3 regions of the Paenibacillus sp. A3M_27_13 genome follow, and region 1 is predicted to be linked to each of the others. Evidence: a T-box and tRNA genes for the amino acid it is inferred to sense, from the RefSeq annotation. Region 1 holds a T-box; the other regions hold tRNA genes.

The links. A T-box is a leader RNA that pairs with one kind of tRNA and senses whether it is charged. The one in region 1 lies ahead of argS (arginine--tRNA ligase), so its partner is inferred to be a tRNA-Arg.
Region 2: it encodes a tRNA-Arg, which carries the amino acid that the T-box ahead of argS (arginine--tRNA ligase) is inferred to sense. The anticodon was not compared.
Region 3: it encodes a tRNA-Arg, which carries the amino acid that the T-box ahead of argS (arginine--tRNA ligase) is inferred to sense. The anticodon was not compared.

What each region holds. Positions count from the first base shown of each region.
Region 1 is NZ_JANAVE010000002.1:1,160,900-1,169,394, forward strand. It holds gene NLX82_RS11895 (PaaI family thioesterase) at 1-92, shown strand, start outside; gene NLX82_RS11900 (NUDIX domain-containing protein) at 158-946, shown strand; gene NLX82_RS11905 (cysteine hydrolase family protein) at 1,016-1,582, shown strand; gene NLX82_RS11910 (nicotinate phosphoribosyltransferase) at 1,703-3,166, shown strand; gene NLX82_RS11915 (MogA/MoaB family molybdenum cofactor biosynthesis protein) at 3,233-3,748, opposite strand; gene NLX82_RS11920 (four-helix bundle copper-binding protein) at 4,011-4,340, shown strand; T-box leader at 4,418-4,676, shown strand; gene argS (arginine--tRNA ligase) at 4,736-6,463, shown strand; gene NLX82_RS11930 (S-layer homology domain-containing protein) at 6,728-7,696, shown strand; gene NLX82_RS11935 (ABC transporter ATP-binding protein) at 7,822-8,495, opposite strand, start outside.
Region 2 is NZ_JANAVE010000006.1:73,313-81,807, reverse strand. It holds gene NLX82_RS19580 (hypothetical protein) at 192-1,697, opposite strand; gene NLX82_RS19575 (hypothetical protein) at 1,855-2,181, shown strand; gene NLX82_RS19570 (hypothetical protein) at 2,720-3,214, opposite strand; gene NLX82_RS19565 (hypothetical protein) at 3,953-4,225, shown strand; gene NLX82_RS19560 (hypothetical protein) at 4,454-4,858, shown strand; gene NLX82_RS19555 (hypothetical protein) at 5,378-5,848, shown strand; gene NLX82_RS19550 (helix-turn-helix domain-containing protein) at 5,862-6,173, shown strand; tRNA gene NLX82_RS19545 (tRNA-Arg) at 6,291-6,362, opposite strand; gene NLX82_RS19540 (aspartyl-phosphate phosphatase Spo0E family protein) at 7,100-7,435, shown strand; gene NLX82_RS19535 (ankyrin repeat domain-containing protein) at 7,970-8,495, shown strand, end outside.
Region 3 is NZ_JANAVE010000004.1:44,874-53,368, reverse strand. It holds gene NLX82_RS16490 (cellobiose phosphorylase) at 1-1,182, shown strand, start outside; gene NLX82_RS16485 (exodeoxyribonuclease III) at 1,269-2,033, opposite strand; gene NLX82_RS16480 (hypothetical protein) at 2,050-3,129, opposite strand; tRNA gene NLX82_RS16475 (tRNA-Arg) at 3,441-3,514, opposite strand; gene NLX82_RS16470 (hypothetical protein) at 3,772-4,680, shown strand; gene tig (trigger factor) at 4,824-6,137, shown strand; gene clpP (ATP-dependent Clp endopeptidase proteolytic subunit ClpP) at 6,548-7,138, shown strand; gene clpX (ATP-dependent protease ATP-binding subunit ClpX) at 7,151-8,407, shown strand.

The DNA.
Region 1 (8,495 bases):
AAGTAAGAGATAGTGAAGGCACACTCGGTTCTACATCTACAGCAACCTTCCGAGTATTACGTACACAAGCAAGTGATTCAGGCAAGGCCTGACACTTGACAAAAAAAATTAGTATGTCATAATGAATTTATCAAAACGATATAATATGGTGATGCCAATGGATAGCAATCGTATAAACGAAGAGGCGCAAAAGGCGTCGTACAACATTAAGAAATACCGTACCCCGGATGGAGCTCCGGCGGATATCGTTATGTTTACCTTAACGAAGCGGGAGCGCAAGACGGTAACAAAGACATTGCCGATTCGTGAGCTGAAAGTGATGCTCATCAAGCGCCGCAGTTGGCCTTTTGCAGGACGCTGGGCGTTGCCTGGAGGGTTTTGTCAGGAAGATGAATCCATGTATGGAGCTGCCAAGCGGGAGCTGTTAGAGGAAACGGGTGTGGACGGCGGGCATCTGGAGTATTTGGGTGTATATAGTGGACCGGGACGTGATCCGCGCGGGTGGATCATATCGCATGCGTTTTTTGCGCTAGTAGAAGAATGGATGTTGGAACAGCGTCAGGCGGCCGATGATGCTTCCGAGGTTGGGCTATTCACGATCCGCGAAGCGTTGGAGGAATTGGAGCTGGCATTCGATCACCGGGATATCATTGTAGATGCTTATCGCAAAATTCAGTTGCAGATGCTTCAGACGACGATAGCCAAGCAGTTTTTACCGCTACATTTTACACTGGGTGAATTATATCAGGTGATTCAGAGTGTCGTACCGGATTTCGAAGAGCCAAACTTTATTCGCAAAATAACATCGACTCGTAGCAGGCAGGGAATACTGGAAGAGGTGCGTGATGAGAATGGCAAACCGCTCAGTTCCAACCAGTATTCACAAAGACCGGCACAGTTGTACCGTTTTAGTGACAGAGTACCGCGTTTATCTATCTACACGTAACGCCTAATGTAAAATAGGTTACGCATAGAACGTACAATATCACTTTGAGGATAAGGAGCTGACCGTACGATGCAGGCACTAATTGTTATTGATTACACGAAAGATTTTGTGGACGGTAGTTTGCCTGTAGGACAACCTGCGATTGAGTTGGATGAACGGATCGCAGCAATTACGCAGGCATATGTGGATCAAGGGGACTTTGTTGTCATGGCTGTGGATTTGCATGAGGAGAACGACCTTTATCATCCGGAGAGCAAGCTGTTTCCTCCACATAATATACGTGGAACCAACGGACGACATTTGTATGGCAAGCTACGTAGCCTTTATGAGCAACAAAGTGATCTTATCTACTGGTTGGATAAAACACGGTACAGTGCTTTTGCGGGCACAGATCTGGAGCTCAGGCTGCGTGAACGTGGTGTTCTGGAAGTTCATCTAATTGGTGTGTGTACAGATATATGTGTGCTGCATACGGCTGTAGATGCTTATAACAAAGGTTTTGCTATTACTGTATACAAGGACGCTGTGGCGAGCTTTAATCAAGCTGGACATGATTGGGCTTTGGGTCATTTTGAGGGAAGTCTTGGAGCTGCGGTACGGTCGGCTGAGGATACGGTTTTACGTCAGAAGAAGTAAAATAACTTAACGATTGTGCACCAATGTCCGATAACAAAATGGAGCCGGATATTGCTGAATCTGGGCAGATGAGGCGGTACGCTGCCACAAACCTGGGGACAGTCAGAGAGGATGATTACGATGCAGTCAACGAGCCTCGCATTACATACAGATAAATATCAGATTAATATGATGTACGCCCATTGGGTGAACGGAAGTCATCAGCGTAAAGCTGTGTTCGAGGCGTATTTCCGTAAACTCCCTTTTGGTAATGGATACGCCGTGTTCGCTGGTCTGGAACGCATTGTGAATTATATTGCAAATTTGCGGTTTACAGAAGAGGACATTCGCTATCTGTCTGAACAGGAGGAGAATTACGATCCCATGTTCATGGAGGCGCTGCGCCAGTTTAAGTTTGGTGGAACAGTCCATTCGATGAAAGAAGGGGCACTTGTTTTTCCAAACGAGCCTCTGGTACGTGTCGAAGGAACGATTATGGAAACGCAGCTTGTCGAGACGGCATTACTGAATTTTATGAACTATCAGACACTCATTGCGACAAAGGCATCGCGCATCAAGCAGGTGGCAAGTGACGATACACTGCTCGAATTTGGAACACGGCGTGCGCAGGAAGCAGATGCGGCGATTTGGGGAGCACGAGCAGCTTATGTGGCAGGTTTTGACGCGACTTCTAATATGCTGGCAGGCGAGCACTTTGGAATCCCGACGAAGGGAACACATGCCCATTCATGGGTGCAGACCTTTATGACGGAGCAGGAGGCGTTTGACGTGTATGCGAAGGTTTTACCAGACCAGGTTACACTGTTGGTAGACACCTTTGACACGCTGGAAAGTGGTGTTCCTCATGCGATTCGGACAGCAAAAATGCTGGAGAGTCAGGGCAAGCGTATGAATGCAATCCGTCTGGATAGCGGTGACTTGGCTTATCTATCCATTCAGGCGCGGGAAATGCTCGATGCTGAAGGCTTAGATTACGTACAAATCGTAGCTTCCAATGATTTGGACGAAAATACGATTTTTAACCTGAAAGCCCAAGGGGCACGTATTGATGTATGGGGTGTAGGAACACAGCTTATTACGGCTTCAGATCAACCTTCGCTTGGCGGGGTGTACAAGCTGGTTGAGCGTGAAGTGGATGGCGAAATGTTGCCGACGATTAAGATCTCGGGTAACCCAGAAAAAGTATCCACACCAGGCAAGAAGGATGTATATCGCATTGTGGATAAGAAAAAAGGGAGAGCTGTGGCCGATTATATTTCTTTCCCGGATGAAGAGCGTCCGCGTAATGGTAAGCGCCTGAAGCTGTTTAACCCTTTGCATCCGTATATGAAGAAGTATGTAGAAAATTATGAAGCCGTACCAATGCTTGAGCCTATTTTTATAAATGGACAGAAGGTATATGAGCTTCCTGAGCTGGATGAAATTCGTGCCTACCATACTTCACAGTTGAAACTGTTTTGGCCAGAATATTTGCGGAAGCTGAACCCTGAAATTTATCGTGTAAATCTGAGCGAGAAGGTATGGGAGCTGAAGCAAAAGCTGATCGATAGCTATATGCAGCCCGAAGTTGAAGAAAAAGAATAGTTGGAAGAGGCACCTCATGAATGTATGGGGTGCCTTTTTGTGTCGCGGCATGTAGGAAATAGGAGCTTATTTATAAATTTCTCTCATCACATGTCGTAGCTCAGGGACAATAATGCGTTCCATTGCCAAACGAACGGCTCCGCGTGAGCCAGGCATAGAAAATACAGCTGTCTGGCCCACAGTGCCAGCTACAGCCCGGCTTAATATAGCTGCTGAACCAATGTCCTCAGCAAAGCTTAAATAACGGAAGATTTCTCCAAAGCCAGGTAGTTCCTTATCCAGTAGAGAGGAGACGGCTTCATATGTAGTATCACGTGGAGAAATACCAGTGCCGCCTGTCAAAAGTACAGCCTCGATTTCATTCTGTGCCGCTGCTTCGGATACTAACTGCTGAATACCTTCGTAGTCGTCCTTGACAATGACATATCGAACAACCTTATATCCATTGGTTTCTAGTAGATCCATGAGCAGTCGTCCCCCAGTATCTGTTTCCACGGTGCGGGTGTCCGAGACAGTCACGACCATGCAATTAACCTGTTGCGGGGATTCCTGTCGATGCTCCTCTACAGAAGACATATTCATTGAAATGCTCACTCCTTGATCGGTGGTTAGACATACACTTTTTACAATAGAGCAATGACTGAGTGTATGCAAGTCAGAAACAGGGGCTAAAAATCCATGTGATTAATATCCTTGCACTTGCACACTGGAATATAGTACACTTCCTTACATAAGTCGGGATTACTTTGTTTTTATTTTATTGAAAGCGCGCACATCAAATGATTAATCTCAAGGGTCAGCGGGTAATAGTACAGCAGGGTCAACAACTGGGAGGTAATGTAATATGAATCATTCATACCAACAATGCGTGGATGCTTGCCTGGAATGTATGAACGCTTGCAATGTATGTTACGTAGCGAGTTTGAAGGAATATGATTTAGCTATGCTGCGTGAATGTATTCGAGTGAGTAGGGAATGTGCAGAAATATGCGGATTTGCTGCTCAAATGCTGCAGCGTGGAACGGATTTTGCCGAGCAAATCTGTGAGCTGTGCGCCAAGGCCTGTGAGGTATGTGCTGCTGAATGCAGCAAGCATTCCCATGATCACTGCAAGCATTGTGCAGAAGCCTGCCGTCGTTGCGTTCAGGCGTGCCGCCAGTTGGTGGCAGTGTAATTACATATATGGAACTAGTGCCTGAAGAGGAAATAATAGGTTGCTTTCTACTGAATAGGTTTGTATAATGATTGGAATTAACGTCATGGAACGGGAGAGTAGCAGCGGAGCCGTATCATTACAGCGAGCCGGAAGAGGTGTAAGCCGGTATGAGGTCCGATGTGAAGCGCACCCGGGAGACGGTTGATCCAACGAGCAGAATTTCTAGTAGATCAGCCCGGCAGACACCGTTATTAGTCATTGGAGTGAAATCGCGATTTGTGTAAGTTAGCTTTAGCTGCACAACCGATTTACGAAGAGTGGTACCGCGGGGATATTGAAGTTCTCGTCTCTTGAATTATTTCAAGAGGCGGGGGCTTTTTTTGTTAGATTCTATAAAAAGAAGGAGAGAGATCATGTTGATGAGGATTGCTGCTCAAGCGATATTGGCCCATACGGGCTTGGAGGAGAAAGAAATTTTATCTTTATTTGAGGTGCCTCCGCAGCCTGAATGGGGAGATGTGGCGTTTCCCTGTTTTGTGCTGGCCAAAAAGTTTCGAAAGTCTCCACAGCACATTGCACTGGAATTGGCGGAGCTAGTGAATCATGAAGAAGGTTTAACTGCTTCAGCATCGGGTGCCTATGTAAATATAACATTGGATCGATCTGTTCATATTCCACTTATGCTTGCTGAATTGAGCAAGGCCGATTTCCTCAGGCCCAATATCGGGCACGGACAGCGGGTAGTTATTGATATGTCCTCGCCCAATATTGCCAAACCGTTTGGTATCGGTCATCTTCGCTCTACTGTTATCGGTGCTGCCTTGTATCGTATTCTTGGTGAAACCGGATATGTTCCAATTAGTGTGAATCATCTTGGGGATTGGGGAACACAGTTTGGCAAGCAAATTGCGGCCTATAAAAGATGGGGAAATGAGGAGCAGCTACAACATGATCCGATTGGTGAATCGCTGAAGCTATATGTTCGTTTTCATCAGGAGGCCGAGCATAATCCGACTTTGGAGGATGAAGGCCGCGAGTGGTTCCGACGTTTGGAGCATGGGGATGCTGAGGCTCAACAACTATGGGAGTTTTTTGTTGAAGTTAGTCTGGGTGAATTTGATCGTATGTACCAGCGTCTGAACATTACATTTGACCATGTGCTGGGAGAAAGTTTTTACAATGATAAGATGCAGGCAGTTGTTGCTCAATTAAGAGCAAAAGGATTGCTGGAGGAAAGTGATGGTGCGCTCGTGGTTCGTCTGGAAGACGAGGAACTGCCTCCGTGTCTTATTCTAAAAAAGGATGGGACCACCATTTATCCGACACGTGATCTGGCAACAGCGATTTATCGTCATGAAGTGATGAAGGCTGATCGGTTGCTGTACGTCGTTGGTGGAGAACAGAAGTTGCATTTTCAGCAGGTGTTTGCGGTGCTGAAGCATGCAGGGGAGGCTTGGGCGGAGCAATGTGAGCATGTGCCGTTTGGATTAATGCGGTTTGCGGGTAAGAAAATGTCCACAAGACGCGGAAAAGTTGTCAAACTGGAGGAGGTGCTGGATGAAGCTATAGCGCGTGCTCAAGCCATCATTACTCAGAAGAACCCCGATTTGCAGGAACAACAGGCAGTAGCTGAGGACGTTGGTATCGGGGCGATTATTTTTGGTGATTTAAAAAACAACCGGCTGAATGAAGTGGATTTTTCGTTGGAGGAGGCGCTGACCTTTGAAGGCGAGACCGGGCCTTATGTGCAGTATACTCATGCGCGCATTCGCAGCCTTCTGGAGAAAGCTCACGCTCGCGTCGATGTTGATAATACCAATTCTAGCGACAACGCCCTTGTCCAAGATAGCCATTCTCGTGATTTGAATGACGTATCGGATGGAATGTTGGGTGACACAGGTTGGGCGCTGCTTAAGCAGTTGGATCGCTATCACGGACAACTGATACGTGCGGTTCGCCAACTGGAGCCTTCGGTAATTGCGAGATTTGCATTGGATACGGCCCAGGCGTTTAACCGTTTTTACGCCAAGGAAAGGATTGTCGATGGTGGACAGTGGCGTATTCAGTTGGCGGAACAAACTGCCGATATTCTGGCATGCGCGCTGCAACTTCTTGGTCTGAAAGCACCGAATCGGATGTAAGCAAAGCGAACAAAGGGGAGCGAGTTTTTGCTGGCGGGATGACTGCTACCCAGACCTGGATATTCCAAAGGAATACTGTAAAAAAATAAATCGGTTACAGGCACTTTTGGGTATGTATAAAGATTGTGAGCAGAAAAGAGTTAGACGGGTACACTAAACGCAGGTATTCCACTGTTTTGCAACCAATTTGTGCATATTTGAAACATTTGATGCTTTTATTGCGTCGGTAAGTGTAGAAGCAAAGTAAACATGGAGGTGTATCTCATGAAAAAGAACAAAAGCGTGACAGCTGCCCTGCTTGTCATCTGCTCATTGGCAGTAGCTACGTCGGCCTCTGCTTTTCGTGATATAAAGGGAACTGAACAGGAGAAGATCGTAAACTCACTTCAGGACAAAGGAATTATTCAAGGAATAACCAAGGATAAATTTGCACCGGATCAAACGCTCACGTATGCACAAGGAGTACACTTGGTTGTTCGTGCAATGGATCTTCAGGTAATGCCTGATTTCACAACGGGTTCCTTTGCAAACATTCCGGCTTCTGCATGGTATGCCCAGTCCTATCGGATTGCAGCCCAACACCAAATCCCTTTGTCACCAGATATTGATCCAAGCACCCGTATGACAAGAGAACAATTTGCGAATATTCTGTATAAAGCAGTGAGTGCAACGGGTGAATATCCAACTGTCCGTATGTTAATTAATGTAGCGGATGGCAAAAAACTAGACCAGGAATCAAATGCAGCCGTTCAATTCCTGCTATTGACCAAAATTGCAAAATTGGACGAACAGAGCAACTTTAACCCGGATCGTAAAGTAACGCGGATGGAGGCAGCAGAAATGGTCTATAACGCATCCGAATTTGTACAAAGTCATAAAACGGTTGAAGCTACTCCTGAAAATCCGGCTGAGCCTGTAGATCCGGTTCAACAAAATAACATTAGTATGAGTATAGAGAAGGCAAATGACGAGCAGAACAAAGTGACAATCACCCGTCTGCAGGCACCTAATCCAGGTTACGGCATTGAAGTGGATCACATCGACTACGTAGATGATACGAATGCAGTAATTTACTACAAGCTGACTAGTCCAAAGCCAGGGGAAATGAATATTCAGGTCATTACGGATACCCACACAAGCACATTGGTAGACAGCAAGTATAAGGTTACGCTTAAAGCAGTAGATGGAACAGTGCTTCCGCCCACAGGAACAGGCACGTCTGTAGCTAAATAAAATTACGAGCCCTATGTTATAGATATAAATAAAACCAGCGAGCCTCCAATTTGTAGGGGAGACTTGCTGGTTTTTTTCATACCAAATGTTAATCGTTAGCCCTAAGCAATAGGGCTATTCAAGCTTTAAATGCTGACTTTGCCTGCAAGCAGGTCATCTTGCGCAGAAGGCGTAGCAGAGGATGAAGCCGAATCTGTTGCAACTGTTCCCGACTGGAGCTGATACATTTGGAAGTAACGACCGCCTTGAGTCATAAGTTCGTCATGGCTACCCCGTTCAACAATTTCACCCCGATGAAGTACCAAAATTTGGTCCGCACTGCGAATGGTGGACAAACGGTGAGCAATGATAAAGGTCGTACGTCCCTTCTTGAGTACCTCAAGAGCGGATTGGATGAGCGCTTCCGTTTCGGTGTCAATATTGGCAGTAGCTTCATCCAGAATTAAAATTGCGGGATCAAAGGCTAGTGCACGAGCGAAGGAAATTAGCTGGCGTTGCCCGGCTGATAAAGTGCTACCTTTTTCAATAACAGGCTCATCGAATCCTTGCGGCAAATGGGCCAGCAATTTGTCGGCTCCAACGTCATGCAGCGCTTTATTCACCTGTTCTCTCGTGATTCGGCTGTCTTCGAGACTGACATTAGAGGCTACCGTACCTGTAAACAAATATGGATCTTGAAGAACAATACCCATATGATGGCGAAGCCATTGCTTAGGGATGTCTTTGACAGATGTTCCGTCAATGGTGATCGTTCCTTTTTGCGGATCATAGAACCGGAATAGCAGGTTAATAATCGAAC
Region 2 (8,495 bases), on a different contig from region 1:
CGATTGAGTACGAATATATAGTAATAAAAATAAAACCATAGCTATTATAAGGAAAGTTAGACTAATCTCATCTCTTATATATTCATGCTAAACAATATCGACTGATCCGAAGATTGATTGATCATATTTTTTGAGGAAGTTGCGAAATATCTTTCCTTTTATAAAAGAAAACCGAGCCAAGAAGAACGATTTCATTCCTCTATAAGCTCGGGTTGTATAGGGAGTGACAATTGAATAGGTGAATCCACCTGATCAAAGAAGTCATGCATTTCAGTATTCGTTAGTGGTATGAAGCAGATTTCGAAGGCAGAGGGGCTATATCTTTTGTAAGATTCGATCAGGATATTAAGGGCTTTAAACTCTTCAAGTGCATCCTGTACTTTTCTCATATTCATTTCTGTTTTTCGTTTGTCCATTCGTACTTTTCGCGTGAAAAAGTTGAGTGGGAAGATGTCTCTAAATTGCTTTCCTTGGACGTAACGTTCCAACCGCTCTTTTTGTAAAGCATGCACGAGTATCTTGGATATGCTCCCTTGGATTGAATCGAGACTATCTCTATATATCTTTACCGTTTGCTGATTAATGTACTGTTGGTGAAAATAAGTACCAATAACAATCTCGGCATAACGTCTGCCATTAGGATTCGAATTAATTACTACGGAATCAAAGATACTCCAGTCTGCTGAACCAGGTCTTGCTTTTTCAGACTGTTTTTTAATTACGGCTTGAAATCCAAAGGATCTGATTTTTCGTAATCGTTTTTCAATTTCTACGTAATTTTTAACCCCTTGAGAGTTGTAAGCTCGCTGCACTAACTTAGAAATATCCACAGTGATTGTTCTATCGGTGTAAAAAGATTCATCTTTTTGGGACATCACATAGAATATAATTTCCCGATCTGTTCCATCTAAGGTTTTTGTTAAGCTTTTGTCGGCAAAAAGCAAGTCGCCATCTTCAACTTTAATAATTGTCCGCAGAAACTCATTGTCGCTAATCTCATAGTCGTCGAAGAAAGTCTCTTTCAAAGTAATTGCATTAATTTCTCTTTTAATTTTCAATGATGTTGATTTCTCAGAGAAGACTACATTTTCGATTAGACCATGTGGCTGTACATCCACAGCTTGGGTTAAATCATACTTCTCAATAGTATCAGCAATAATAAAATTGAGATCTGTCTCTAGAGCCTTTCGTATTTGATTCGTTTTCTTTGTTGACAAATAGCGATAATCCGAGAGGAAAGTCGAATTTGTCGATGACCATTCTTTAATTTGTTTCAAACGTAGCTCGGGTAAATCCTCTAAGTTTTTTACACCTATTAATCGTTCTGACTCGGCAATAATATCTAATTCAGGTGCAGAAACTTTCATTTGCTCAAGTGCAAGCTTCCATGATGAAATTTCAATCGAGACAGGGTTGTTTGGAATCTTGACCAATTCCTCTTGAAACTTTTTAAGCCAGTACTTTTTACTTTGTTGTTTTTTTCTATAATTTTTTTCCCTTATTTCAACGTGATCTTCAAGATGCTGTGTGTCGTACCCAAATGTCTCAATAAGTATACGCTTGACATATTCAAACAACCAGGTCTCCTTGGAAACACCATCAGTATCCTTATATAAATACGTATACATATGATCCACAATAGTCTGTGGGATAGATTCAACAATTTTAGTTAAAGCAAATAAAGACAACTTGACCATATAATCTCCCTTTTCTAAAAAGGTTTTAGCTTAAATATATCACAATTGGGCTTGCAGTCGTTAAAAAGCTTCATAGGTTTGCTTAACAATTATCCATTAGAAAAGAGGTCATATCAAGTATGTATATGAAAAGAAGCGGAATGCGGAAGTTACGAATATGGCTGGTTATATCGTTAAAGCCATTGAGGAGAACTACGCCGATACTCAAAAAGCCTTTGAGCCAGAGGACGAGCAAGATATTGAAACGGTCATTTCATGTATGAACGATCGTATACGCAAGTTTATCTTTTTCAAAGACCGCAGTGTTCAAGAGGAGATTATGAATGAAGTTGAAGGAACCCAACAAATGATAAAAAGTATCACTGCTGATATTCTACGGGTAATGGAAAAACGGAAATTTAAGAACTTACGCCCTTTAGAGGAAGCAGACTTTGAAGAGGAATGGGGGAAATCTTCCCTAAGACAGATTCTACAGGATATGTAGCCTGGTGGGAGTCCATTAATTAAGGAGATAGTTTAAATTATTTTAGGTCGCAATTGAACTGTAGGTCTTTCACCTTGTGGAATTGTAAAGGGTTTAACATCAATTTGAAAGTACCGTAATCGTAACGCTAGAATGAAATATATTAGGAACAGTGTAAAGCCGGTAGGTTATTAGACTTACCGGCAGATCTCGTATGAACATCGTCAGCAATACAGTAAACGATGGGCTCATGCTACCGGCTCTAAGGGGTCACCCCCCGCCCCTAAGACCCGCTAATCAGGCCGATAATTAGAGCGCCTTCGCCGGAGGAGAACGCCTCAGCCAAGGCGCTCTACGTTCCTGTCCTTCGTTTTATGCGACCCACGGAACATTGGGGGCCAGGATAGGAGAAGCAAACATGGGAAACCATTCAGCCAGCTCAGTGTTGCTGTGACTTCAGCCATCAAAACCTCAACTACCCCGCAGTTTGTTAGACCTAAAGAAAACGCTCTGATTTTAATCAGAACGTCTTCTGCTGGGGATGGAATGAGAAAGTCATTTAGTCTATCGAAACAATTTGCCATAATCCATCTTTATCTTTTTCGAAATAGAAGGTGTACCGTATATCAGGTGAAGAACCTTCTTCTTTATTAAGCCGTTCGCCTACTACGGGTACCAATATCCGATCCTTTTCTTTTATAGCTTCGGCAATACCTGTAAACTTCACGGGCTGACCCAGGAGGTAATCGTGCCCTGTTTTAACAGTTGGGCTGAGTGCAGCATGGAACTGATCCAAATCTTTTGATATAAAGGCGTCCAGAGCCACTTTGAGTTTTGTTATCATGCCATCCTCGACCAGAGGGTCTTTAACTTCATTCCATTTGATCTCGTCCAAGCTGGCTGATTGACCTGGTCCTTCTTTTACTGCCGACTCAGGGGCTGGCGGTACCGCTTCATTAGTGGGTGTAGTTATTTCCTGCTTTCCACAACCAGTAAACACACTTACACCTGCAGCAAGTATGAGAATAGAAATAATTCGAGCAGGTTTATCCATGTTTAGATTTACACATCCTTTCTCTTTCTTTAACGAATCCATTAAAAGAAAGTTGCAATACTTTTAGTGTAAAAAAAGAAGGCGTCAACCGAATGATCCTCGTTCAATTGTATGTCCAAGATATCTTTAGGGTGAAGAGGGCTCGTGAGTACCCTCTACTGGATTTTAAGAAACCATGAAGAAGACTTTACGTCCATCGCCTGTTGCCTTAACGATGCCTGTTCTCATCTGTACAGAACCAGAATCATCTAGGAAAATAACGTTTACCAGCGTCCCGCGAGCGTACTTTGCTTTCTCATAACCTAAGCTGTAGGATCCTTTTGCTAACAATTGCTTACAGCAATTGTTAGCAAAGGATTACATTTGTGGATGAATACAAATCACTCTAGCAGGTCTTTTTTCACTCTATTGGCGTGGAGCAGTTGCTATCATTGATACTGAAACAGGATCGGAAAGTCTCTAAGCTGAAGGGAGTCCTTAGAGAGGTAGAAATTGTATATGACCCGATGAATTATCTGTCTATCTTGATAACTAAGTTAGATTACGCTATAATATAGCTATTCGGAAACACATTGATGATCTCTGACGACATGAGTCGATGGAGAAGGAGAATATTGTTGTCTTGGTGACGGCAATGAATGTACATGCTCTGATGCAAAATTGGTGGTCAATTTATTTGACGATGCCTTTTTTTGTGTTCGGGGCTTTTTTTGTTTATTCAAACAGGAGGGATGTATTATGTCTCAAGAAGATCAAAAAGAGAGGTTTGTTCGAGTGAACACAAACAACCAACGTACATATATGGGAGGCACTTTAGTGGTTACTGCTGTTCCTGCTCTTAAAAATGAGAGTGATGAAGGTGACGAGCAAATTGCCGTTGGCGATGCAGCTCTTATTGCTGGGTACGCCAACTTGTTGGACCAATCTAATATCATTGGCCAAGTCACTGTTCCGTTTGAACAACTAAGACAAAAGTTCTCGGTTGAGAACTTCCTTAGAAACCCAAAGTGAACTGATTTCCATAGCGTGTATAGAGGGTGAGGAGATGCATATATTGCATCTCCTTTTTTTTGTACTAAAAAGGGAGGATGTAATGCTGATTAAAGTGGCATGCATTCAAATGATAGGTTCTTTGTTGTATGACAGTTACGCCTCATTGTGAAAAATGTTAGGCCTGCTGAAAAAAGTGCATCACTCAGAAGTGATCAAATACACACTTAACAAATAGGAGACAATTATATGTTAATGGCAACTCTTGCAAATCGAAATATTCGATCGATGAATGAACAAATCGCAGCTGGTGAGTGGGTAGATATCACAGAGTTATCTAGAAGTATGGGTTTTCCCCCTCAAATGTTGGTTAGTCGTGCAGCATGGGATACTGTCGTATGTCCAGATCAGAAGGGGACTTCCCTAGGGATAAATACTGCTAATGCAGCGGCTTTCTTTTTGTCCCTTCTCAAAGTGACTATCGGGGTAACGCAACCTGGAGCTACAGTTTCTTTTTCTGTATTTGTAGCCAAGCCTGAACTACATCCCATTCCTTTGACCGTGATCGGTGCATTTGGGGATTACGGCGAGTATATTTTGAAAGTGGAATTAACAGCTGAATTACAACGGCATATTGAAAAAATTCATAATTAAAATAACCTTTTAAAAGGTGAGAAGATATATGCAAACGGAGAATGAAAATCAGAATCTTTTCGACGACGATTACTCAGATGGGATTCATAAGCGCAGTGTGATGCATTTTGTCCCAAATGTGAGAATGCGCACCGTAAGAAGTATCCATATTAATCGGTTACTTTTTACATGTTGACATAAATTCATGAGTTTGAAGGCAATTATTTTCCTTCAAAAAGAAATCAAATATTAGGGGGGAATCTCTGCGCGGATAAAGCGGGAGATTTCCCCCGCTTAATTCTCGTAGACTACACAATGCTAAAAACCTTAAATGGCAAATGTATTTCAACATGTTCGAGTGTGTCACACCTATCATGGTACTTCATGAGCTGGAATGATATCAGGGGTTCTTCTAGTGCAGATGAATTCATAGAACAAAAATGGATTCACCTGATTAATCAGGCTCATTTTCTAACTTACATGAAGACGAAAGGAGAAACATACGATAAGTTGCATATTATATCGTATGTGATATAATCAATGGTATATATTGAGTTTGCAAAAGATAATTCAGGACAACGTCCTGTTTTAAATGAACTAGAACGCTTGCGTAAGCAGGCCGCCGCCAACAATCCGGAAGCTATCTGGCTGTTACAGCGGATCACACGTGCTCTACAGTTTGCTCAGAGATACGGCATTCCTGAAGCTCTTATTCATAATCTAATTTCTGAAGATGATGTGGGTATTCCGTTTACGTTAGTACAGCCTGTTAAGGCACTAAAGTCTCATCAGCCTTTGTATGAGCTACGCGTAAACCAAAAGAACCGCAAAGGGGCTTTCAGAGCCATCTTTTTTACACACATTTTTGAAGGTAACCAGATATTGGTCTTCACTTACTCAGTGATGAAGATGAAAACATCATCGCCAGAATTTGACAGGGCGGTAGAGATTACGGAACGTATGATCCCTGATTTTTTAAAAGATCCGAGTAAGTATATTAATGGTGGCTGAAAGGAGTTTCACGATGAAAAAATTAGGGCAGGACTTCGAAAATTTTATGCAGGAAGCTAAACAAATTCCTGAAGTTGAAGACTATTTAACATCTTTTTCTGTAATGATTGGAGATATGGTGTTAGCCCGAAGAACCAAATTAGGATGGAGTCAAACGAAACTTGCTTCCCTTGCTAGTACTACCCAAGCTAGGATCTCCCAAATAGAAGCAGGGAGCCAGAGTGTCAAATTAGATACGATTAATCGGGTTGTGCATGCGCTTGGACTGAAAAGCGTTTCTCCCTTCTATGGGGAAGATGCTGCAAGTAAAGAAGTCGTATATTAGAAATAAAAAAACACAAGGAGTCACCTTTAAAGTGGCTCCTTGTGTTTTTTTAAATAAATCGATGAACGAGAAATAGATCTAATAAAAAGATACGTACAAGTATCTTATGTTTAAAGACGCGCCCGCGAGGAATCGAACCTCGATCTCAGGCTCCGGAGGCCTACGTCATATCCGTTGGACCACGGGCGCATATGTTTCTTGCGTGAAAACAATTATACACAAGATCCATTGAAAAAACCACCCTCTCTCGCCGCTTTGCAGCCCCAGCATTGACCTTTTAGGGATCTACACAGCCTTGCCCTTAGGAAAGGGATGTCAAGGCTGAAATGAACGCTGCGCGACTCTTGACGTCCTCATTTTATCTCTACATGACCATTTATAGCAGTAACGTGCCGTTTTCCAGCTAAATATTTCCCTCTTTCAAGTTCTCTTAAGTAAATACCAACCAGCGTGCCAAAACCGTTTGTATAAGTTGTAATAAAAAATTTGCTACTAGACATGAGAATAGTCTGGAATAAAGTTACGCAAAATCTATGGTTATAGTTTACAGAAATTAGCGTAAACAAAAAGATGAGGGAGAAGACACTGTAGGGCGCTCCATTACAAAACCTGCAGACAGAACCTTAGTGAAATCATTACCGTTCTATGGGGAAACGTGAAATACTTCTGTATTTTGTGGTATTATAAAAATATTACAAGATCAATGATTTTCTCTGCTGAATGGTTCAAGCGGAGAACAGCTATGCTTTTCGCATAAGTGAAATGGATGTTAAGGAAGAAAACGAACGTACGGGATACGTATGCTCTTTTCTTCCTTTTTTGCGTCCTAAAAAGCTAAAACTGTATTTTCTGTAAGTCTCCCGGTCAGGGGAACGTATAACTACGTCCCCGTCTGACCGCGGGGACTCTACGGAGGAATGATTTAAATGAAAGAACTAATTACAAGACAAGAGCAATACCAGACGGACAGTCACATGAAAGGTAGACACTTCGCAATTGTTTGCGAAAAGGAATTGCTTGGCGCCAGGAAACATCTGATAGTACAAAAGGATATGAAAATAAAAGATTACGATTTTATAGGTTTTTCTGAATGGGATGCAAAAATGTTTCCAGATCGTGAGTCACTTGAGAAAGCAATAGCCCTTAAACGGCAAGAAATGCACAATACAGCTGTTGGAAATATATTATCTGCTCCAGTTGTAGTTAAGGTATCACAGGAGCTTGATACTCTTTTAAATCTTTATAATCGAATTATTTTTTAGAAACTCCTTCGGGAGTTTCTTTTTTTGTCTCTATGTAAGTCTCCTTAATCTTGTGGTGATAAATATCTTATTCATACGTAGTACTTCCTTTTAGTGCTACTTCAATAAGTACTTCTTTACTTTCAAGATTTGATACCTCCTCTTTCAAAATCTGAAAGGGGGTCTGTCATTATTTGATACCTCCTCTCTCAAAATTTGATAGACGATTACGTTTATCAAATTTTGAGAACCCGCCTCTCAAAATTTGATACCCGCTTCTCAGATTTTGAGGGGCCGCCTTTCAAAATCTGAGAAGCGGATATCAAATATAATAAAGTTGAGTTCTAATCGAAAAAAACACATTAAAATTGAATTCTAAATTTACAAATTATTTATTATTGTACAGAAATTAAAGTTATATTTTGGGAAATATTATATAACGATTCACACAATTTAATTGAATGGGTTTAAAATCAGTTTGATTTTTTACTGGCGTATGAATTTCATGCTAATATATCAGAAATAAAGAAGGTATAATCATGGGGGCATGGATGTATGAAAAGTGTGGAGAATTTGGTTAACAGTATTGTCGATGAATCTGTGATTAAAGGGAAAACTTATATTTATTTAATATCAGGTACAGAGAATTCGTTCACCAGCGGATATTATAAGATTGTTGAAAATGAAGTCTCATATGTTAGTGATATAACGGTTTTTCTTTTTGAAAAATATACAAATGAGATTGGGATGATAATGAGGGGAAAGGGGATTCTTTGTATTAAAGTGGAAGCTGGAAAATTAATGGAATATAGTATTGTAAACGATATGAATCCAGAGCTTTATGATAGTGATGTCTTCGAATTGATTATCTACCAGAGATATGATTTGGAACCGGAGGGAGAGGAAAGTAAAGTAACCTTACGGAAATCATTAAAAGCCGAGAAAATTAAAGAAACTCTAGTGTTTGCATGCTATATGAATGATATGGAAGGAATCAAGGAACTCGTTGCGAACGCAAGTAAATCCAATTTAGATAAGGTTTTGAAATATCACGGTACAGCTTTGCAGTTTTGCTGTAAAC
Region 3 (8,495 bases), on a different contig from region 1:
AATGCACAGGTGAAGCTTTCGGGCGATTCTGTGCTACGGTTGCCGCGAGAAGTTGCTAAGTTGATCCAACAGCTGAGGCTCACAATGGAGGAATACTACCACGCTTCTGATGAGGCTGATTACAGGAATGAAAGCAAGGATTACAGCTTCTGGTCACGAATTTCGGATGCTAGAGAAGCGTATCGAGAAACAGTTCGTTTTGGATTTGAAGGGGTAGAGACACCGCTAGCGTTTGATGATGTGCTGGTGTTTTTGCGCCAGGCTGAACGTAAGCTCCAACAGGGGATGGATAAGGCTCTGCTTATCGGTGAGGGAATATACCCAACCTTCTTTTATTATGAAGCCAGAGAATTCGAGGTACAGGAGGATGACTGCGGGGACAAGCTCGTAAACATACATTCCTTCGAACGTAAGGATACACCATATTTTCTGGAGGGACCGACCCGGGCTATGAAAGTGGTTGGTGACATTGTAAATGGGCAGAAGCTGTATCGGCAAATCAGGCAGAGTGGACTTTACGACAGGAAGCTGGGCATGTATAAGGTGAATGAAAGTCTGGCGGGGCAGCCATTCGAACTCGGTCGTTCCAGAGCTTTTACACCGGGTTGGCTGGAAAATGAATCTATATTTATGCATATGGAATATAAATATTTACTTGAATGCTTAAGGGCGGGTCTATACACTGAATTTTTTTCAGACATTAAAAAAGCATTACCGCCTTTTATGGACCCAGAGGTCTACGGAAGAAGCACGCTGGAGAACAGCTCCTTTATTGCTAGTATTGCTAATCCTGATGCAAGTTTGCATGGAACGGGATATATTGCGAGGCTGAGCGGATCTACGGCAGAATTTATTCATATGTGGATATGGATGATGACCGGCGGGCAACCGTTTGGCTATGATCATAGGGGCCTATCCTTGAGACTGGAGCCCAAGCTGCCAGGCTGGCTGTTCACAGCTACAGGTGAGCTATCTTTCTGTTTTCTCGGAAGCTGCCAGGTGACTTATTTTAATACGGATCGCAAGGATACTTATGCACCGGAATGCATAGTGACCCAGTATGTACTGCATTACGCCAGTGGCGAAAAGAAGACGATAAGCCAGGCTGTATTAGATCAAAAAGAGGCGCAAGATGTGAGAGAGCGGTTGATTTCCCGTATCGAGGTATATTTGGGGAAATAGCTCCATTAATTAAAGCCGTCATGCTGCAATAACAGAGCATGACGGCTTTTTAAGACTTCATAAATCCTTGTGCCAGGCAGGGGGGGCTATGCTGAAATATCTTGCAACTCCAATATCACAGGACAGTGGTCACTGCCTGTAATATGACAATCAATGCTCGCATCCATCAATAGCGGACGAAGTCTCTCCGAGACGAGGAAGTAATCAATCCGCCAGCCGATATTCCTTTCTCTCACCTTTAGCATGTAGGACCACCAGGAATAAACATCCGTCCGGTCAGGATAAAAGTATCTGAAGGTATCTATAAATCCGGCGTCTAGCAGCTGTGACATGCGTTCCCGTTCCTCAGGCGTAAATCCGGCATTTCCGTAGTTAGCTTTGGCATTTTTGAGGTCGATCTCCTGATGAGCTACGTTCAAGTCTCCACAAACGATGACAGGCTTCAAAGCATCCAGTTGTTGCAGGTAGCTGCGAAAACGGTCTTCCCATTCCAGTCTGTAGGGCAGTCGGGATAAGTCCCGTTTGGTATTTGGTGTGTACACATTGACGAGATAAAATTTTTCGAATTCCAAAGTAATGGTTCGGCCCTCCGGTTCTTCATTTTCTTCAAGTCCATAATGCACAGAGAGCGGCTTGATTTTGGTGAAAATAGCCGTGCCGGAATATCCTTTTTTCTCAGCATAATTCCAGTATTGTGTGTATTCCTCCATGTTCTCCATGAGGATTTGACCTTCTTGAAGCTTCGTTTCCTGTACGCAAAAAATATCGGCATTTGTTTCTTTTAGATAAGTATAAAACCCTTTGGTCACACAGGCTCTTAAGCCATTTACATTCCAAGATATTAATTTCATTTGATTAATCTCCTTGCTAATTCACGCGGTCAAGCGATGTGATTTGTATATCCTTTGTTGACACAAGTTTATAAATGTCTTCTATCTGGACTTCATAGGTCTTTTCATCAAAATGGTCCTGACCAAACATATAATCGTTTATTTCTATTGCCTTAAGGTTTCGTTTGGTATTCATAGTCGAAGGGAAGTATTCGATATCTAATGAGGCTTTATTTCCGGCCAACACTGTCTTGAGAACTTTCGCGGTTTGTAATACTCGTTCTTTTTCCAATGGCAATCCTGAGTCAGTTAGATCCTCGAATACAATTATACGAATATACTGATCGCCGACCGCTTTGGGATTCAGTTTAAAATCGTCGTATTCTTTGATCATTTTATCCGTGTTCCCTTCTTGCACTCCAGAATGAACAGCGGCTGAATCATCGTATAGCTTTTGTATAACGGGTTTGAGCTTCATGTCCAGTTGACTCTCCCAAAGGGCGTTAAGATAATTTTCTCTAAATGGGACATCATCATAAGGACGCTTGGTCATGTTAAAGAGGACGGAAGGATGACGATTAGAGATCGCCTCCATGGTATATTCAGTGAAGGGAATACTATGATAGCTAATATTTTGAATTTGAAAGTCCTCTCCATATTTCTGCTCCAGATATTGCTCTGATTCTGCGGCTACGTTGCGTTTATTTTCACCTGTTTGTGTAAAAGGCTCGATAATATCTACGTATTTCATTGTGACTGCAAGAAGTAGAAGTGTAGCTCCTAAAGCGAGACTGAGTAAAGTGCGCCATTTGGATGGCAAGGATACACCTGTCGGTGCTCTCTCCGCATGGTGTGGAATTTGAAAAGATCGTACTGTAAAAACAATGCCTAAAATGTGAAAAAGAATGGCCAACGGTCCCGAGATAATAAGCAGGTATCCGAGTGAAAACATTGTAAAATAGATCAGAATTCCCTGTGTGATGATAAGAGCCGCTCCTCCAATCATATAGGAAGGAATGGCGAGATAAAACATACCCAATCCAGTACCTAATATAGAAAGCAAAGTGGCAAGAAAACGATGAATTTCCCGCGACTTTTGGAGGTTATTCGTAGTCAAGGGAGTCAGTCTACCTCCTTTACTTAAAAATGGTGCAACATGATAGATGATAGCAATTTCTGCGTTTTTTTGAAAGAGTAGAGACTTGAAACCAGCGCCTAAAGTAGCGTTGGGCAGACTACTCTTTCTACATTATTTATAATGAAAAAAAGCTCCCTTGCGGAAGCTTTTTTTGGTGTAATATATCAGGAGAGAACTCTCCTATGGTCGACTGCGAAGTATAGGCTAACGATGCCGATGGCCCGACGTTCCCCCGTGGTTTATCTCATGAGAACAAAAAAAGCCTCCATTATGGAAGCATCTTGTTATGACGTCCCAGGAGGGATTCGAACCCCCGACCGACGGCTTAGAAGGCCGTTGCTCTATCCAGCTGAGCTACTGGGACATAAAATTCAAGCGAATATTAATATATCATATGGATAAAAGAAATTCAAGTCTTATTTTGCATATATCGCTTATTTAAGCTTTATACAGCATAAATTCTGAGTAGACGTAGTTTTTTTTGCCTTATAAAAGGGTATGTTAGAATACAGGTGAATATGTGTAAGACGAGTGGTTGGACTTCGGCTACTGTTTCTCATATAATCTACAAATACTTGAGCTTGCGAAGGAGAGGGGGTGCCTTGAATAAAGGACTCCAAGGTGACGACAAAAGAAAATAATATTGTATTGTTTCCGAAGACACTGGACTATTATCAAATTCAACTTACTGTGATGCTTGAAAACGAACGTTACGGAGAGGCGATGGCGATGCTGCGTTTTTTAATGCAGTGTCAGGGACAGGAGCAGAAGCAATACGATGAATGGAACGCTCTATTACAATGGCTGGAAGCTGCATTTCCACAGTACGCTGACAGCGGGGCGGTAACGGACGCTGTGGAAGAAGAAGTCAGTGAAGTAGAGTTAGCTCGCCGTCATGCACGCTTTAAGCAGGAGCAGGATGCAGGCTACGGCAACAAGCTGTTGCGGATGGCTATGGATGAACCCTTATCCGAACAGACGATTTTAGCATTGGAGCAGTTGTCCTATCTGGAACTCCCAGAAATCGACGATGCCTTGCTTCGCTGGATTACGGAACGGGAAATCCATCCTTTACTTCAATTCCGTGTTCTACAGACCATGCGACGACGCGGAACGGAAGGGACGATAGAAATCAGACGGGGTGATGAACAAGCGGAAATCGACATTGAAACGGTTCCGTTACAGCCAGGTGATTTTCCAGAGTCGATTATGCGTATTTTGGAACGGGTGGCCGATCAGACTGAGGTGCACGAGCCTACACTATTCTATTTTGCACAGGAGCTGTGGTCACAGTTTGTGATGGCAGTATACGGTACGAAAGATTATAGATCAATGTTGGTGGAAGAGGACGGAATGCCGGATATTTGGGCTGCAGCACTCCACCAGACAGTTTCGGAAAGTTTGAACGGAAATAATAATGAGGAAGAAACCCGTGCTATATATGGCATTACAGATGCGTTGCGTTTCCGTTTTGAGCAGGCGTATCGCTCGATGCGACTATTCGTAGCGGCGGGAATGAACACTCCTTAATGACCGGAAACGTTTACCTGTGAAGCATTCAAAGGGCTGCTCTTGAAAAAGACAGTAATGTTAGATATACTATAGTGGTTATTTTGTGTGCGTTGATTGTAATGAAAACTAAGTGAAGATTTTGTTGGAGGGGAAAGCATAAAATGAAAGCAACTTGGGAGAAAATAGAGAAGAACCTTGGGGTTCTTGAAGTTGAGGTTGACGCGGATCGTGTAGCCGCTGCACTCGACAAAGCTTTTAATAAAGTGGCAAAACAAGTAAGTGTACCAGGATTCCGTAAAGGTAAAGTACCACGTCCTATCTTTGAAAAACGCTATGGTATTGAAAGTCTGTACCAGGATGCAATTGACATCCTGTTGCCAGAAGCTTACAGCCAAGCTGTAGAGCAAACGGACATCTTCCCGGTTGACAGCCCTGACGTTGAAATTGATCAATTTGCTAAAGGCGAATCTTTCAAGTTCAAAGCGAAGGTTACTGTTAAACCTGAAGTGACTTTGGGCGATTACAAAGGCGTAGAAGTGCCTGTAAGCAAACTCGAAGTAAGCGACGAAGAATTGGCTCAAGAACTGGAGCGCCTGCAACAACGTCATGCTGAATTGGTTGTCGTTGATGAAGATGCTGCTCAATCCGGTGATACAGCTATTATTGACTTCGACGGTTCCGTGGACGGTGTGCCGTTCGAAGGCGGACAAGCTGAGAAGTATTCTTTGGAACTGGGCTCTAACACATTTATCCCTGGTTTTGAAGAGCAAGTGGTTGGTTTGCACACTGGCGATTCCAAGGACGTTGAAGTAACGTTCCCTGAGAACTACCATTCTGCTGACCTCGCTGGCAAACAAGCGGTATTCAAAGTGAAAGTTCACGAACTGAAACGCAAAGTTCTTCCTGAACTGGACGATGAATTTGCTAAAGATGTAAGCGAATTTGACACACTGGCTGAATTCAAGGAAGACTTGAAAAAGCAATTGTTGGATCGTAAGGAAAACGAAGCTAAAGCAGCCCGTGAGGGTGCTGTAGTGGAGAAAGTTGCTGAGAATGCAACAATCGACATTCCTGAAGCAATGGTGAAGAGCGAAGTGCAAAACATGGTTCGCGATTTCGACAACCGTTTGCGTAGCCAAGGTATGAACCTTGAAATGTTCCTCGGATTCTCTGGTCAAAGCAAGGAAGACCTGGAAGAGCAAATGAAAGCTGATGCTGAGAAGCGCGTACGTAACAATCTCGTGCTGGAGCAAGTGGCTAAAGCAGAAAACATCGAAGTTTCCGAAGCGGAAATTGATGAAGAACTGAAAAACATGGCTGAAGCTTACAAACGTTCAGTTGAGGAAATCCGCAGCATTCTGGAAGGTAACGGCTCGTTCGCTAACCTGAAAGAAGAAATTTCACTGCGCAAAACAATTGCTTTGTTGGTGGAAAACAGCAAAGAAGTAGAAGCGCCAGTTGAAGCTGCTGAATAATTCAGACGATAAATATACGGAGTATGCTGTAACAAGCTGCAACGTAGCAATTAGATAGGGATAAGGCACGTAGTGAAAGTTACGTGCCTTATTTTTACCTTTGGTAACCCAAATTTTAGTCGTTTATGGAAAGTGCTGTGAGTCGTGTTTTCTTGTTTTACATAAGTCACTACCGTATATTTGCACATACATACGAAACATGGTTAAATATGAGAAGGTCTCGGCAGAGTGTACTTTAAACAGCCCGCACTGCATATATGAGCGCATGCAAATATGACACGAGACTCTGAACATGTTAAAATATTTTGTAAGGTGTTCACGTTTCATGCTTGCTGCTTCCGTTTTAATGGGACATAAGGAAGCGGATGAATACAGGTGTTCATTTTAATAAAGAAAAGAGGTTGGTCGTGATGAGTCTCGTCCCTATGGTTGTGGAACAAACGAATCGAGGAGAACGATCTTACGATATTTACTCGCGGTTGCTTAAGGATCGTATTATTTTCCTAAGTGGCCCGATTGATGACGATGTCGCCAATCTCGTCATTGCACAGCTATTGTTCCTTTCTGCGGAAGATCCAGAGAAGGATATTAATTTGTACATTAACTCGCCAGGCGGTTCTGTAACTGCGGGCATGGGTATATATGATACAATGCAATTCATTAAGCCGGACGTATCGACGATCTGTGTAGGCATGGCTGCAAGTATGGGGTCGTTGCTGCTAACAGCGGGTGCACCAGGCAAGAGATACGCACTTACCAACAGTGAAGTCATGATCCATCAGCCGCTCGGTGGCATTCAGGGGCAAGCCTCCGATATGCTGATTCATGCGGACTGGATTATCAAAACACGTGCTAAGCTGAATCAAATCTATGTAGAGCGTACGGGTCAGCCCCTCGAAAAAATCGAACGTGATACTGACCGGGATTTCTTCATGGAAGCGGAAGAGGCAAAAGCATACGGTATCATTGACCAGGTGCTGTCTAAACCGATTAATCTGTAAAGGGGTGGCTCTATGTTTAAATTTAATGATGAAAAAGGACAATTGAAATGTTCTTTCTGCGGTAAATCTCAGGATCAGGTTCGCAAGCTTGTTGCTGGACCGGGCGTATATATATGTGACGAATGCATTGAGTTATGCACGGAGATTGTAGAAGAGGAATTGGGTCATGAAGAAGAAGTAGATCTGAAAGACATTCCGAAACCAATGCAAATCCGTGACATTCTGGACCAATATGTCATTGGTCAGGATCAAGCGAAAAAATCGTTGTCTGTAGCGGTATATAATCACTACAAACGTATTAATACTCAAAACAAAATTGATGATGTGGAACTGCAAAAAAGTAACATTTTGATGCTTGGACCTACAGGTTCGGGTAAAACGTTGCTTGCGCAAACCATGGCTAAAATTTTGAACGTTCCTTTTGCTATCGCAGATGCCACTTCCCTTACGGAAGCAGGTTATGTGGGTGAAGACGTTGAAAATATTTTGCTGAAACTGATTCAAGCTGCCGATTATGATGTGGAAAAAGCCGAACGCGGCATTATCTACATTGACGAAATTGATAAAGTAGCCCGCAAATCCGAAAACCCGTCCATTACGCGTGACGTATCGGGTGAAGGTGTACAGCAGGCGTTGCTTAAAATTTTGGAAGGAACGGTTGCTTCTGTACCTCCGCAAGGCGGTCGCAAGCATCCACATCAAGAGTTCATTCAAATTGACACCACGAATATCCTGTTCATTTGCGGTGGCGCCTTTGATGGTCTGGAGCAAATGATCAAACGCCGTATTGGTAAAAAGGTCATCGGCTTTAACGCTACTAGCGAACAAAAAGATCTGAAACCAGGCGAATATACTTCAATGGTATTACCTGAGGATCTTTTGAAATTCGGTCTGATTCCGGAGTTTGTAGGACGTTTGCCGGTTATTTCTACGCTGGAGCCGCTTGATGAGAACACATTGGTTCGTATTTTGTCTGAGCCGAAAAATGCGTTAGTCAAGCAGTATCAGAAGATGCTTGAACTGGATAATGTTACTTTGGAGTTTAAGCAAGATGCTCTGGAAGCCATTGCCCGTGAAGCCATCAAGCGTAACACGGGTGCCCGTGGTCTTCGTGCGATCATTGAAGGCATTATGCTGGATGTGATGTATGAGGTTCCTTCCCGTGATGATATCACTACTTGCGTCATCAATGAGCAGGTTGTAAAAGATAAAATCGCACCGGAACTCGGTGGTACAGATAAGGATAAAAAACAAGAAGAGAGCGCCTAAGGATTGATACTTCGCGATCTCTAAAACATGAGAAGCCGGATCTCCACTTCACTAAACCTGTATGAGGTTTTAAGGGGTGGAGGTTTGG